Sinorhizobium fredii NGR234: one gene and its partner. The protein of the gene in region 2 binds, or shares a complex with, the protein of the main gene of each other region. Links are inferred from orthologs where the notes say so. Each region holds a gene or a part of one and is shown on either strand. Other genes may lie near its edges.

The links.
Region 1: the proteins of secY (region 2) and secA are in contact, whole or in part, in a crystal structure (PDB 3DIN), measured with the Thermotoga maritima proteins. The link is inferred for Sinorhizobium fredii NGR234 from one-to-one orthologs. Residues at the interface, in WP_004081795.1 of Thermotoga maritima: Glu108, Gly109, Glu110, Glu111, Ala236, Glu237, Arg238, Arg239, Ile240, Thr241, Ile242, Gln243, Tyr244, Ala245, Arg246, Arg247, Val248, Thr249, Gly250, Arg251, Arg252, Val253, Tyr254, Gly256, Ala257, Ser258, Thr259, Tyr260, Leu261, Pro262; in WP_004082002.1 of Thermotoga maritima: Glu261, Ala262, Arg263, Lys300, Ala301, Arg302, Thr303, Ile304, Ile305, Leu323, Tyr324, Asp325, Pro326, Val329, Ser330, Tyr333, Ile336, Lys340, Phe345, Val349, Glu363, Phe364, Tyr374, Ser375, Gly376, Gly377, Glu393, Ile395, Thr482, Ser483.

Annotation. Positions count from the first base shown.
Region 1 is NC_012587.1:2,777,855-2,785,459, reverse strand. What follows is about bases 2,388-5,664. They hold secA (preprotein translocase subunit SecA), read right to left. Parts: upstream 5,294-5,664; coding sequence 2,588-5,293; downstream 2,388-2,587. Other genes in these bases: NGR_RS24500 (peptidylprolyl isomerase), read left to right, coding at 5,542-5,664; NGR_RS24510 (lipopolysaccharide biosynthesis protein), read right to left, coding at 2,388-2,416. Outside these bases: NGR_RS24515 (GNAT family N-acetyltransferase), read right to left, coding at 1-1,025; more of NGR_RS24510, read right to left, coding at 1,022-2,387; more of NGR_RS24500, read left to right, coding at 5,665-6,396; bifunctional glutamate N-acetyltransferase/amino-acid acetyltransferase ArgJ, read left to right, coding at 6,533-7,605. UniProt on the Escherichia coli protein: Required for protein export, interacts with the SecYEG preprotein conducting channel.
Region 2 is NC_012587.1:1,247,389-1,254,701, forward strand. Bases 4,243-7,227 are described here. They hold secY (preprotein translocase subunit SecY), read left to right. Parts: upstream 4,243-5,057; coding sequence 5,058-6,398; downstream 6,399-7,227. Other genes in these bases: rpmD (50S ribosomal protein L30), read left to right, coding at 4,243-4,333; rplO (50S ribosomal protein L15), read left to right, coding at 4,347-4,820; NGR_RS17310 (adenylate kinase), read left to right, coding at 6,395-6,973; rpsM (30S ribosomal protein S13), read left to right, coding at 7,206-7,227. Outside these bases: rpmC (50S ribosomal protein L29), read left to right, coding at 1-48; rpsQ (30S ribosomal protein S17), read left to right, coding at 61-297; rplN (50S ribosomal protein L14), read left to right, coding at 476-844; rplX (50S ribosomal protein L24), read left to right, coding at 859-1,170; rplE (50S ribosomal protein L5), read left to right, coding at 1,163-1,720; rpsN (30S ribosomal protein S14), read left to right, coding at 1,755-2,060; rpsH (30S ribosomal protein S8), read left to right, coding at 2,073-2,471; rplF (50S ribosomal protein L6), read left to right, coding at 2,512-3,045; rplR (50S ribosomal protein L18), read left to right, coding at 3,058-3,420; rpsE (30S ribosomal protein S5), read left to right, coding at 3,548-4,117; more of rpmD, read left to right, coding at 4,130-4,242; more of rpsM, read left to right, coding at 7,228-7,313. UniProt on the Escherichia coli protein: The central subunit of the protein translocation channel SecYEG. Consists of two halves formed by TMs 1-5 and 6-10.

The DNA of each region.
Region 1 (7,605 bases), 1.5 Mb from region 2 along the record:
AGCAGCAGCTTGCCCGGCGAATATTTCGCGTAGTCCTCGTTATAGGCGGTCTTCCATGTATAGGCCTCGCCGGCCATCATCAGGACGACCATCGCGGCGATCGCCTTGCCGTTGAGATCGAGCGTGTGGATGCGGACGCCGTCGGCCTCGGCGAGATTGGTGATCGCTTCCCGCGCAAAGGCGGCGCGGAAGCGGTCCATGATCATGGCGCTGCGCTCGCGGCCCTTCCAGCCGGACGCCTCGAGTGCCAGGAACTCCTCGAGGCGCCAGCGGATTTCTTCTGGCTGGCGCGCGACGCTGTAGGCGAGATCGCCGCACTTTTCGAGATTGTTCCACTGCCGTCTCAATTCCTTGAAATGGCCGCGGCTGATCGCCTGGCGCAGGTAGGTCGGTCCGTCGAGCAGGCTTTCGAGCATCGGCCGCTCGAAGGTGTCGGTGACCGTCAGCGGCAGGTTCTCGCCGATCGCCACGGCGCGGGCAAGCTGCGCGAACTTGCCCTTGAGGCGCACGTCCGGGAGCACCAGCACCTGCGGCAGGCCGGAGGAGGGAGCGGCAAGCGCTGCATAGAGGTTGCTGATCGTCTCGGCGGCGCCTTCCGCATCGAGAAGCGGCACGCCCAGGGGGCCGAAGGGATTGGACCAGCCGCGAATGATCGGCGCGCCGATCGAGAAGCCCGGCTTCTCGATCGAGAAGGGCATCAGGAAGCGCAGCCGGCTGCTGCGCTCATTGTTGTCGCGGATGACGGCGAGCCGGATGACCCGGTCCTCCAGCCGCGGCATGGCAGGGGCCAGGAAGCGGCCGGTGAAGAAGACATTCGGCTCGATCGCCCGGTTGGACAGAAAATCGAGCTCTCGCTGCAGCTCGTAGCCGGAACGGGCCGAGTAGATGGCGAGATGGCGACCGGGCCGTCCGACCGTCAAGGTCCGTTCGGCTTCAGCCGGGTCGAAGCCCGGTTGCGCCAATCCGCCGAGCAGGCGGTTTGCCCTTCCGTTCGAATCTCCCGGGTACTGGATATTGCCGCTCATGGCTTGATCGCCTCGTTCTTGTCATGACCGCTCCCTGCGCCGGCAAGTGCCAGGAGCGTAAAACCAAAAGTGTGTCTGACCGCGACATGCAGGATCGCCGCCTCCGCGAACATCGCGCCGGCGGTCGCTGAGGCCGCTCCGGTCAGGCCGAAGCGCGGAATGAGCGTGACGTTCAGTGCGACATTGGCGCCGAGCGCGGCCGCATAGAGAATAACGCAGAGCTTTTGCCGCCCGGCCATCGTCAGCAGGGTCTCGGCGGGGCCGACGAAGGCCTTGGCGAGGATGCCGGTGAGCAGGATCGCCATCAAGGGGGCGCCTGCAGGGAAGGCCGGGCCGAACAGCGACAATAGCAGCGGGCCTGCCAGCACCACGGTGCAGCCGATCGCCAGTGACGGCCAGAAAGACCAGCGGGCGCTTTCGATGGCGATCTCCGCCAACTGGTGCCGGTCGTGCGCGGCCATGGCCGCCGAAAAGCGCGGGCCGGCGGCTGCCTTGACCGCGAACATGACGAAATGGACGAGCGCCATGGTCTTCGCCGCGGCAAAATAGATCGCCACCTCGTCGGGCTTCAGATAGAGGCCGACGATCACGACGTCGGAATTGGTCAGCAGGAAGCCGAACCCGTCGACGAGGAATACGGGAATGGCGACGCGCAGCCAGCGCCCGAGATCGATCTTCATCGGGCCACGAACGTAGTGCCGGTCCAGTCGCCAGACCATCGCCGCGAACTGCCCGAGCGTGGTCACATAGGTCGCCGCGAGCGCTGCGGTCATTGCCGTCGTTGCGTCGTGCGGCAGGCCGGCGACCGTCGCCAGTACCATGAAGGCGAGGATCAGCAAGGGCCGCACAATAAAGGTCGGGCTCATTGCGGCGACCGGCCAGCTATGTGCACGGGCCGTGCCGTCCATCACGTCGCCCAGCGCGATCATCGGCAGGGTGACGAGACCGAGATAGAGCGGGACGAGGTAGTAGCCTTCGATCGCCCACCCGAAGAGCCAGAGGCCGGCTGTGCCGATCGCGGCAAAGGCGCTGGCGGAAAGGAGCGCAAAGATGCGCGCCGTCGTCGTCAGGCCGCGGATTTGCGCAAGCGCGAAAGTGCTGCTGTATTCCGGCAGGAAACGGATGACGGCCGCGTGAAGTCCGAGGCAGGAGAGATTGCCGAACAGGACCGCCATTACCCAGACGAAAATGAAGATGCCGTATTCGAACTCGCCCATCAGACGCGCGAGAAAGATCTGCGAAACGAAGGCTATTGCCGCGCTGAGGATGCGGATCACGAAGGCGATCACGGCCATGCGCTGGGCGCGGCTGCGGGCATCGGAGCCGGTGAGAGCGGTGAGAAGCCGCTGCAACGAAGGGGACAGGCGGTGCCTCAGCGCCGACGGCAGCATTCGTCCGGCCGTTTGACATACCGCCATCAACACGAAGACACCCTGAGATTACGCAATACAGGGCATCACTTCTGCCAGAACAGCGTTAACAAACGGTTCCGCAAGCCGCTGAGGCGCTGCACGGCGTCACAGTTCGCGGATGTGGAAATGCCGCCCGGAGGCGGCATTTCGTCAGGCTTCGTAGATACCGTGGCAATGCTTGTATTTCTTGCCCGAACCGCAGGGGCAGGGCTCGTTGCGTGCCACCTTGCCCCAGCTGGAAGGCTCGGCCGGATTGCGATCGGCCGGTGCGACGGCGAGAAGCGGCGCCTCGGCGAAATCGTCCTCGCCGGTCAGCGGGTCGATGTGATGGCCCTGCATCGGCGGCAGCGGCTGCGGTTCCTGCGGCGTCTCGCGCACCAGCTCGACGCGCATCAACTGTGCCGATACGGCCTGTCTCAGGTTGACGAGCAGGGCCTGGAAGAGCTCGAAGGCTTCGGACTTGTATTCCTGCAGCGGATCGCGCTGGGCATAGCCGCGGAAGCCGATCACGGAGCGGAGATGGTCGAGGTTGACGATGTGCTCGCGCCAGAGGTGATCGAGCGTCTGCAGCACGACCGAGCGCTCGACATACTGCATGATCTCCGGTCCGAAGCGCTCGGCGCGCTCGGCGGCAGCCGCGTCGACGGCGGCGGTGACGCGCTCCAGGATGTCGTCCTCGGCGATCCCTTCCTCGGCGGCCCAATCGGGGACCGGAAGGTCAAGGTTGAAATATTGCTGGACGTCGGCCTTGAGGCCCGTCACGTCCCATTGCTCGGCATAGGCGCGCTCGGGGATGCGCTTGGAGACGATGTCCTCGATCACTTCGTTGCGCATGTCGGCGACGGTATCGCTGACGCTTTCCGCGTCCATCAGTTCGAGACGCTGCTCGAAGATGACCTTGCGCTGGTCGTTGAGGACGTCGTCATATTTCAACAGGTTCTTGCGGATGTCGAAGTTGCGGGCCTCGACCTTCTTCTGGGCGCGTTCGAGCGCCTTGTTGATCCACGGGTGGACGATCGCCTCGCCCTCCTTGAGGCCGAGCTTCTGCAGCATGCCGTCCATGCGGTCGGAGCCGAAGATGCGCATCAGGTCGTCCTGTATCGACAGGAAGAATTTCGAACGGCCCGGATCGCCCTGGCGGCCGGACCGGCCGCGCAGCTGGTTGTCGATGCGGCGGCTTTCGTGCCGTTCGGTCGCCAGAACGTAGAGACCGCCGGCGTCGAGCGCCTTCTCCTTGAGCTTCTGCACTTCTTCGCGGATCGCCTTTTCGCGGGCCTCGCGCTCCGGGCCGGGCTCGACCTCGGCCAGTTCCTGCTGGATGCGCATGTCCGGATTGCCGCCGAGCTGGATGTCGGTGCCGCGACCGGCCATGTTGGTGGCGATCGTCACGGCGCCCGGCACGCCGGCCTGGGCGACGATAAATGCTTCCTGCTCGTGGTAACGGGCGTTGAGAACCTGGAACTTCGAGAAGCCGCTCTTCTTCAGCATGTCGGCGAGCAACTCGGATTTCTCGATCGAGGTGGTGCCGACGAGCATCGGCTGGCCGCGCTCGTGGGCCGCCTTGATCTCGTCGATGATCGCCTTGTACTTCTCGCCCGCGGTGCGATAGACCTCGTCGTCCTCGTCGGCGCGCTTGATCGGCAGGTTGGTCGGGACTTCGACCACTTCGAGGCCGTAGATATTGCCGAATTCCTCGGCTTCCGTCGCCGCCGTACCGGTCATGCCGGCAAGCTTCTCGTACATGCGGAAATAGTTCTGGAAGGTTACCGAGGCGAGCGTCTGGTTCTCGGGCTGGATCTGCACCTTCTCCTTCGCTTCCAGCGCCTGGTGCTGGCCCTCGGAATAACGGCGCCCCGGCATCATGCGGCCGGTGAACTCGTCGATGATGACGATCTCGTCGTTGCGCACGATATAGTCCTTGTCGCGCGTGAAGAGCTTGTGGGCCTTCAGCGCGTTGTTGACGTGGTGGACGATCGCGACATTCTCGATGTCGTAGAGCGACTCGCCCTTCAGGAGCCCGGCCTGGCGCAGCAGATTCTCGAGCTTCTCGGTGCCTTCCTCCGAGAAATTGGCCGAACGCTGCTTTTCATCGATTTCGTAGTCTTCCGGCGACAGCAGCGGAATGAAATCGTTGATGGTGTTGTAGAGGTCGGAGCGGTCGTCGAGCGGGCCGGAGATGATCAGCGGCGTGCGCGCCTCGTCGACCAGGATCGAGTCCACCTCGTCGACGATCGCGAAGAAGTGACCACGCTGCACCATCTGGGCGCGTTCGTACTTCATGTTGTCGCGCAGATAGTCGAAGCCGAGTTCGTTGTTGGTCGCGTAAGTGACGTCGCAGGCATAGGCGTCGCGGCGTTGCTCGTCGGTCAGACCGTGGACGATGACGCCGGTGGTCAGGCCGAGGAAGCCATAAATCCGTCCCATCATCCCGGCGTCGCGCTGGGCGAGATAGTCGTTGACGGTGACGACATGCACGCCCTTGCCGGCGAGCGCGTTGAGGTAGACGGGCAGGGTGGCGACGAGCGTCTTGCCTTCGCCGGTCTTCATTTCGGAGATCGAGCGCTCGTGCAGGATCATGCCGCCGATGAGCTGGACATCGAAGGGCCTGAGGCCGAGGACGCGGCGCGCGGCCTCGCGCACGACGGCAAAAGCCGGTACGAGAAGGTCGTCGAGGGTCTTGCCTTCCGCGAGCTGCTGGCGAAACTCTACCGTCTTGGCAGCCAGCGCTTCGTCGCTCAGCGCCTTCATTTCGGCTTCGAGAGCGTTGATCGCATCCACCCGACCCTGGTAGCCGCGGACGCGGCGATCGTTGGCGGAACCAAACAACTTGCGGGCAAGGCCGCCGAGACTGACCATCCGAATGGTCCTTTCCTTATTTATCGCCCTGGGGGTTTCAGGTTCCGGCTCGAAAAACCGTCTGACGCCGTGAAACGCCCGGAAACTGTTCTGGACGCGAGGTTGCGTGACAGATAAGAGGGGGGTCGGATTATGTCAACGCACTTGCGCGGCCGGACGGCTACAGAACCGCCACATTCTGGTGTTGTGCAGCCCGCTCGAAGGGCCTGAGGCAATGCGCTGGCGGCCAATGGTGAAAGGTAAGAAACATGTCTAGATACAAGACCCTGGCGGCTGCGGCACTGGTCGCGATGATGGCCGCAGGCGTCGTCCGTGCCGAAGGGACCGATCCGGTCGTGGCCAAGGTCGGCGATCAGGAAATCCGCCAGTCGGAGCTTGATCTCGCGATTACCAGCCTCGATCCGCAACTCCAGCGGATGCCCGAGGAACAGAAGCGCGCCGCTGCCCTTTCCGCCGTCATCGACGTCAAGCTGCTCGTCAAGGATGCCGAGAAGGAAGGGCTGCAGAACGACGCGGTCTTCAAGCAGCGCGTCGCGTTTCTCACCGAGCGTGAACTTCACAATGCCTTCTTCAAGAAGCACGTCGTCGATGCGGTGACGAAGGAAGAGGTAAAGGCACGCTACGACAAGGAAATCGCCGCCATTCCCGCCCAGGAAGAGGTGAAGGCGCGTCACATCCTCGTCAAGACCGAGGACGAGGCGAAGGCGATCATCAAGGAACTGGACGCCGGCAAGAGCTTCGTCGAACTCGCCAAGGCCAAGTCCACCGACCCGAACAAGGACGATGGCGGCGATCTCGGCTACTTCACCAAGGGCCGGATGGTACCGGAATTCGAGACGGCCGCTTTCGCGCTCGAGAAGGGCACCTATACAAAGACGCCGGTCAAGTCCCAGTTCGGCTTCCATGTGATCCTGGTCGAAGACAAGCGCCCGCAGGCACCGCCGCCGCTCGAGCAGGTCGAGCCTCAGGTTCGTCAGCTGATCATGCGCGACAAGTACCTTGCGCTGCTCGATACCGCGAAAAAGGCGACCGGCGTCGAGATTTCCGATCCGGCGCTGAAGAAGGCCTATGACGAGGCCGGCAAGGCGCGCGCGGCCCAATAGGCTCGGGCGCCAGAGCGGAACGGAGGCGTTCGCCGCCGCCTCCCGCTCATTGAAGAACGACGATCGGGATGCCCGGCGGCTGAATGCCGTTCGGGCATTTCTCGCACCCAACGACGCTTTCAAAACAGGGTTCGCCATGTCCGGTACCGTTTCTCCGCTTGCTCCGAAAACCTTTGCCGAAATGCCGGCTCTCCGCGGTGTGCGCATGGCGACCGCGGCTGCCGGGATCAAGTACAAGAACCGCACCGACGTGCTGATGATGGTCTTCGACCAGCCGGCGGCGGTGGCCGGCGTGTTCACGCGCTCGAAGTGCCCTTCCGCGCCGGTCGACTTCTGCCGCAAGAATCTTGCCGGCGGCCGTGCGCGCGCCGTCGTCGTCAATTCCGGCAATGCCAACGCCTTCACCGGCAAGAAGGGAAGGGAAGCGACCGAGCTCACCGCGCAGTCCGCGGCCAGGGCCGTCGGCTGCGGCGAGGGCGAGGTCTTCCTAGCGTCGACGGGGGTGATCGGCGAGCCGCTGGATGCCACCAAATTCGCCGGCGTGCTCGACGGGCTTGCGACATCGGCCAAGGAGGACTTCTGGTTCGAGGCGGCCAATGCGATCATGACCACGGACACCTATCCGAAGGTTGCAACGCGCAACGCCGAGATCGGCGGCGTCAGGGTGGCGATCAACGGCATCGCCAAGGGTGCGGGGATGATCGCGCCGGACATGGCGACCATGCTCTCCTTCGTGGTCACCGATGCCGATATCGCACCGGCGGCACTTCAGGCGCTGCTTTCGGCCGGCGTCGGCCCGACCTTCAATTCCGTGACGGTCGACAGCGATACGTCGACCTCGGACACGCTGATGCTGTTTGCGACCGGCGCCGCGGCAAAGGACGGCCAGGCAAAGGTCGAAGATGCAGCGGATCCGCGCCTTCAATCATTCCGGGTCGCTCTCAACGATCTGCTGCGCGACCTGGCGCTGCAGGTGGTGCGCGACGGCGAAGGGGCACGCAAGATGGTGGAAGTGACCGTCGAGGGGGCCGAGAACGACGCTGCGGCCAAGCGCATCGCCCTTTCGATCGCCAATTCGCCGCTCGTCAAGACGGCCGTTGCCGGCGAGGACGCCAATTGGGGCCGCGTGGTCATGGCGGTCGGCAAGTCCGGTGAGATGGCCGAGCGCGACAGGCTGGCGATCTGGTTCGGCGACGTGCGCGTCGCCGT
Region 2 (7,313 bases):
CGCATCAAAACCATTGCCCGCCAGAAGGCGGCAGAAGCCAAGGCCTAAGGACCAGAATAAATGCCGAAACGCATTCTGCAGGGCACCGTCGTCAGCGACAAGAACGACAAGACCGTCGTCGTCAAGGTCGAGCGCCGCTTTGCGCACCCGATCCTCCAGAAGACCGTCCGTCGTTCCAAGAAGTACAAGGCTCACGACGAGAACAACCAGTATAAGGTCGGTGATGTCGTTTCCATCGAGGAATGTGCACCGATCTCCAAGGACAAGCGCTGGACGGTAATCGCCGCCCAGGCTTGATTTGTGCAGGTTTTGCCCGCCGGACCCTTGCGTCTTGGGCAAATATCTGTATGAAGCACGCAATTAAAGCTGGGGAACGCTCGAGTCCGGGCGTTCTTTTGCTTTGAGATGAGCACAATAAGCCGGGCGAGGGGGTTTCGACCCAACCGGCCTGGTAACAACAAGAAGGCGACCTGACATGATTCAGATGCAAACAAACCTCGACGTGGCGGATAATTCCGGCGCACGTCGTGTCATGTGCATCAAGGTGCTGGGCGGCTCCAAGCGCAAGTATGCGTCGATCGGCGACATCATCGTCGTTTCGATCAAGGAAGCCATTCCGCGCGGCCGCGTGAAGAAGGGTGATGTCATGAAGGCCGTTGTCGTTCGCACCGCGAAGGACATCCGCCGTCCGGATGGCAGTGTCATCCGTTTCGACACCAACGCAGCCGTTCTTATCGACAACAAGAAAGAGCCGATCGGCACCCGTATCTTCGGACCGGTTCCGCGCGAACTTCGCGCCAAGAACCACATGAAGATTATCTCGCTGGCTCCGGAAGTACTCTAAGGGAGCGTTGAGAGATGCAGAAGATTCGCAAGGGCGACAAGGTCGTCGTACTCACCGGTAAGGACAAGGGCCGCACCGGCGAAGTCATCCAGGTCATGCCGAAGGAAGACCGGGCTGTGGTGCGCGGCGTCAACGTGGTGAAGCGCCACCAGCGCCAGACCCAGAACCAGGAAGCCGGCATTATCAGCAAGGAAGCCCCGATCCACCTTTCGAACATCGCGATCGCCGATCCGAAGGACGGCAAGCCGACCCGCGTTGGCTTCAAGATCGACGGTGAAAAGAAGGTCCGCGTGGCCAAGCGTTCGGGAGAAGTGATCGATGGCTAAGACCGCTTATGAGCCGCGGCTCAAGAAGGAATATGTAGAGCGCATCCGCAAGGCGATGCAGGAGAAGTTCTCCTACGCCAACGAAATGCAGATCCCGCGCCTCGACAAGATCGTCATCAACATGGGTGTTGGCGAAGCGACCGGCGATTCCAAGAAGCCGTCCGTTGCTGCTGCCGACCTCGCAGCGATTGCCGGCCAGAAGCCGGTGATCACCCGCGCTCGCAACTCCATCGCCGGCTTCAAGCTGCGCGAAGGCATGCCGATTGGTGCCAAGGTTACCCTGCGCGGCGTTCGGATGTATGAGTTCCTGGATCGCCTCGTGAACATCGCTCTGCCGCGTGTTCGCGACTTCCGCGGCCTCAACCCGAAGTCCTTCGATGGACGTGGCAACTTCGCCATGGGCATCAAGGAGCACATTGTGTTCCCTGAGATCAACTACGACAAGGTTGATCAGATGTGGGGCATGGACATCATCGTTTGCACGACGGCAACTAACGACGACGAAGCGCGCGCTCTGCTTGCAGAGTTCAACTTCCCGTTCCGTCAGTAATCCGTAACGACAAGCGTAAAGAAGGATAACTGTTATGGCGAAAACGAGCGCAGTTGAAAAGAACAAGCGCCGCCGCAAACTGGTTGCCGGACAAGCCGCTAAGCGTGCTGCCCTCAAGGCAATCATCATGAACCAGTCTTTGTCGATCGAAGAGCGGTTCAAGGCCACCCTCAAGCTGGCAGAACTGCCGCGCGATGGATCGAAGACCCGCATCCGCAACCGTTGCGAAGTCACCGGCCGTCCGCGCGCCTACTATCGCAAGCTTCGCATGTCGCGTATCGCGCTTCGCGAACTCGGCAATCTCGGCAAGGTGCCGGGCATCGTCAAGTCGAGCTGGTAAGGAGACGGGTACATGGCAATGACTGATCCTTTGGGCGATATGCTCACCCGTATCCGCAACGGTGCTGCTCGCCGCAAGTCCAGCGTTTCGACGCCGGCCTCGAAGCTGCGCGCACGCGTTCTGGATGTCCTTCAGGCCGAAGGCTATATCCGTGGATACTCCGAAGTCGAATTCGGCAACGGCAAGGCCGAGCTGAACATCGAACTGAAATACTACGAAGGCGCTTCCGTGATCCGTGAGATCGCGCGCGTCTCAAAGCCGGGCCGCCGGGTCTATGTCTCGGTCAAGTCCATTCCGCAGGTCGCGAACGGCCTCGGCATCACCATCCTTTCGACCCCGAAGGGCGTGATGGCCGATCACCAGGCACGCGAACAGAATGTTGGTGGCGAGCTTCTTTGCTCGGTCTTCTAAGACCGGGCAGGATCTCCATGGCGAACAGACAGGTATAAAAATGTCTCGTATCGGTAAGAAACCCGTTCAGGTTCCGGCAGGCGTCACGGCTAGCGTTGATGGCCAGAAGGTAACGGCGAAGGGTCCGAAGGGCGAACTGTTCTTCGTCGCAAACGACGAAGTTTCGGTGAAGCTCGAAAACAATGCGGTTGTTGTTCAGCCGCTCAATGAAAGCAAGGATGCTCGTGCCAAGTGGGGCATGTCCCGCACGATGGTCGAGAACATCTTCAAGGGCGTCAAGGACGGCTACGAGCGCAAGCTCGAGATCAACGGCGTCGGCTACCGTGCTTCTATGCAGGGCAAGAACCTGCAGCTGGCGCTCGGTTTCAGCCATGACGTCGTCTATCAGACGCCGGAAGGCATCACGATCGCTGTGCCGAAGCCGACGGAAATCGTCGTTTCGGGCATCAACAAGCAGCAGGTCGGCCAGGTTGCCGCGGAAATCCGCGAATACCGCGGCCCCGAGCCCTACAAGGGCAAGGGCGTCAAGTATGCCGGCGAGCGGATTGTCCGCAAAGAAGGCAAGAAGAAGTAAGGATCACGCGAAATGGCTAGCAGGAAAGATACTCTTGTGCGTCGCGCCAGCCGCGTGCGCCGTCAAATCAAGGCGGTCGCCAATGGCCGCCCGCGCCTGTCGGTTCATCGCTCGTCGAAGAACATCTATGCGCAGATCATCGATGACGTTGCCGGCAAGACGATTGCCGCTGCCTCGACCCTCGAGGCAGATCTCAAGTCTGCGCTGAAGACCGGCGCCGACACTGCCGCAGCTACTGCCGTCGGCAAGCTCCTCGCCGAGCGCGCTTCCAAGGCAGGCGTCAAGGACGTCGTCTTCGATCGCGGCGCCTTCATCTACCACGGCCGCGTCAAGGCGCTGGCCGAGGCAGCTCGCGAAGGCGGCCTGAACTTCTAATGTTCACCGCCCGGGCAGAGATGTCCGGGCGGATTCTGCCTCGCATTACCCCCGGTCGCTTCGGCTTGTTCGAGGCGACTTTCGTCAATCTGCCGATTGCACCCGGAAAAGAAAAAGGAAGAGGACAATGGCACAAGAAAGAAGAGGTTCTCGCGAAGATCGCCAGAACCGTGAAGAGCGCGACAGCGAATTTGTCGATAAGCTCGTCGCAATCAACCGCGTCGCCAAGGTGGTGAAGGGCGGTCGTCGTTTCGGTTTCGCCGCTCTCGTCGTCGTCGGCGACCAGAAGGGCCGCGTTGGCTTCGGCCATGGTAAGGCACGCGAAGTGCCGGAAGCCATCCGCAAGGCAACGGAAGCTGCCAAGCGCGACCTGATCTTCGTGCCGCTTCGCGGCGGTCGCACGCTGCATCACGACGTCAATGGCCGTCACGGCGCCGGCAAGGTGCTGCTGCGTTCGGCCAAGGCCGGTACCGGTATCATCGCCGGTGGTCCGATGCGCGCCGTCTTTGAGACGCTCGGCGTTCACGACGTCGTTGCCAAGTCGACCGGTTCGTCGAACCCCTACAACATGGTTCGCGCCACCTTCGACGCGCTCAAGAACCAGATGCACCCGAAGGACATCGCGGCACAGCGCGGCATGAAATACGCCACGCTCCAGGCTCGTCGCGTTGCCGCCGGCGCTGCTTCCGAAGAATAAGGGAGCTGACAGATGGCTAAGAAAGAAGTTGCCAAGAAGACGGTTACCGTCGAGCAGATTGGTAGCCCCATCCGCCGTCCGGCCGTACAGCGTCAGACGCTTGTCGGTCTGGGCCTCAACAAGATGCACCGGGTTCGCACGCTGGAAGACACTCCGGCCGTTCGCGGCATGATCCGGGCCGTCCAGCACCTCGTTCGCGTCGTCGACGAGAAGTGAGGGGGATCCTGATATGAAACTGAATGAAATCAAGGACAACGAAGGCGCGACCAAGAGCCGCAAGCGTCTTGGCCGCGGTATCGGCTCCGGCTCCGGCAAAACCGCCGGTCGCGGCGTGAAGGGTCAGAAGGCCCGTTCGGGCGTTGCGATCAACGGCTTCGAAGGCGGCCAGATGCCCATCTACCGTCGTCTGCCGAAGCGCGGCTTCAACAACATCTTCGCGTCGGAGTTTGTTGTCGTGTCGCTCGGCCGTATCCAGACGGCAATCGATGCCAAGAAGCTCGACGCTTCGAAGACCGTCGATGCGGCTGCCCTGAAGGCCGCCGGCGTCATCCGTCGCGAGAAGGACGGCGTCCGCGTTCTCGCCGACGGCGAGCTGAAGGCGAAGATTTCGCTCGAAGTCGCCGGCGCTTCCAAGCCGGCCGTCGAGAAGATCGAAAAGGCTGGCGGCTCGATAAAGCTGCTCGCCGCCGCCGCTGCGGAATAATATGACTGATGAACTGCCCGGGGTGCTTCACGCCGGGCGGTTTTGCTCCCATATGTGAGCCTCACGTCCGAGGGTGGCGAATCACTTGCCGCGACTGGACACAACGGAAACCACGGTGAGGCATCCGATTGCAGCGACAATCGCCTCGCGCCCGGTTTTCAACGACGAAGACTTACTCTTGCCGGAACTGACCGGGTTTCTCCCGCTGTTTCCGAGACTTGGTACGCGGAGAATTGCATGGCTTCTGCAGCGGAACAGCTCGCCTCGAACCTGAATTTTTCGACTTTCGCGAAAGCGGAGGATCTGAAGAAAAGGCTCTGGTTCACCCTTGGTGCGCTTCTGGTTTACCGTCTTGGCACCTACATCCCGCTGCCCGGCCTCAACCCGGCCGCGTTCGCCCAGGCCTTCCAGGGCCAGGCCGGCGGCATCCTCGGCCTGTTCAACATGTTTTCGGGCGGTGCAGTGGAGCGCATGGCGATCTTCGCGCTCGGCATCATGCCCTATATTTCCGCTTCGATTATCGTGCAGCTGATGACCTCGGTCGTCCCGGCGCTCGAGCAGTTGAAGAAGGAAGGCGAGCAGGGCCGCAAGGTCATCAACCAGTATACGCGCTACGGCACGGTGCTGCTCGGCGCGCTTCAGGCCTATGGCATCGCAGTGGGTCTCGAAAGCGGCAACGGCCTCGTCAACGATCCGGGCTGGTTCTTCCGGATTTCGACGGTCATTTCGCTGCTCGGCGGCACGATGTTCCTGATGTGGCTCGGTGAGCAGATCACGTCGCGCGGCATCGGCAACGGTATTTCGCTGATCATCTTCGCCGGTATCGTCGCGCATCTCCCGACCGCGCTTGCTGGAACCCTGGAGCTCGGCCGTACCGGCGCCCTGTCGACGCCGCTCATCCTAGCGATCATCATCATGGTGGTCGCGGTCATCGCGCTGATCGTCTTCGTCGAGCGCGCCCAGCGCCGCCTGCTGATCCAGTATCCGAAGCGCCAGGTCGGCAACCGCATGTTCCAGGGCGATACGTCGCACCTGCCGCTGAAGCTCAATACCTCGGGCGTGATCCCGGCGATCTTCGCGTCGTCGCTGCTGTTGCTGCCCGCGACGCTTGCCGGTTTCGCCAATGCGGCGACGCTGCCCGGCTGGGCGACGACGATCGTCGGGGCGCTCGCGCATGGCCAGCCGCTCTACATGCTCTTCTATGGGGCGATGATCGCCTTCTTCGCCTTCTTCTACACGGCAATCGTCTTCAACCCGAAGGATACGGCCGACAATCTGAAGAAGCACGGCGGCTTCATTCCGGGGATTCGCCCGGGCGAGCGCACCGCCGAATACATCGACTACGTGCTGACCCGCATCACCGTCATCGGTGCCATCTACCTGATTTTCGTCTGCATCCTGCCGGAAATTCTCATCTCTCAGACAGGCGTGCCGTTCTACCTTGGTGGTACGTCGCTTTTGATTGTTGTCAGCGTCACCCTTGATACGGTAGCACAGATCCAGGGTCACCTCATTGCCCAGCAATATGAGGGACTGATCAAGAAGTCGAAGCTGCGCGGAGGAAAGAGGGGACGATGAGACTTATTTTTTTGGGACCGCCGGGCGCTGGCAAGGGCACGCAGGCCAAGCTTCTGACGGAGAGATACGGCATTCCGCAGCTTTCCACAGGGGACATGCTCCGGGCCGCCGTTGCCCAGGCGACCGAGGTCGGCAAGCGCGCCAAGGCGGTGATGGACGCCGGTCAGCTGGTCTCCGACGAAATCGTCAATGAAATCGTCTCCGACCGCATCGACGCGCAGGACTGCGCGAAGGGCTTCATTCTCGACGGCTATCCGCGCACGGTTCCGCAGGCCATTGCGCTTGACCGGATGCTCGACAGCAAGGGCCTGAAGCTGGATGCGGTCGTCGAACTGAAGGTCGATGAGGCCGCTCTTGTCCGGCGCATGGAGAATCGCGTAGCGGAAACCGTCGCTGCCGGCGGTACGGTGCGCTCCGACGACAATCCCGAGGCCTTCAAGCGCCGCTTGACGGAATACCGGGAAAAGACTGCTCCGCTGTCGGAGCATTATGCCCAGACCGGTCAGTTGAAGACCGTGGACGGGATGGCGGACGTGGAAGCGGTCACCGCCGAGATCGACAAGATTCTGGCATAGGCTGTCGTCTTTGCCAAAATGGAAGCGCCGGGGAGTTGACTTTTCCAGGTGATTCCTCCAAAGACAGCGTCAACTCGCGACATGAGAAGCGATCGGCGCGGTCTTCGAAACAATGAAGTCCGGGTACGGTCGTTTTTGACGTGTCTCGAACCTCAATCAACGGGCGGCTCTTCGAGGCCGCGTAACGAAGCACCTATTGCCGGATGGCAACTGGAACGCAAGGAGAATAGACGTGGCACGTATCGCTGGCGTCAACATCCCGACGGCAAAGCGCGTCGTCATCGCGCTGACCTACATTCACGGGATCGGCACGAAATTTGCTCATGAAATCGTCGAGAAG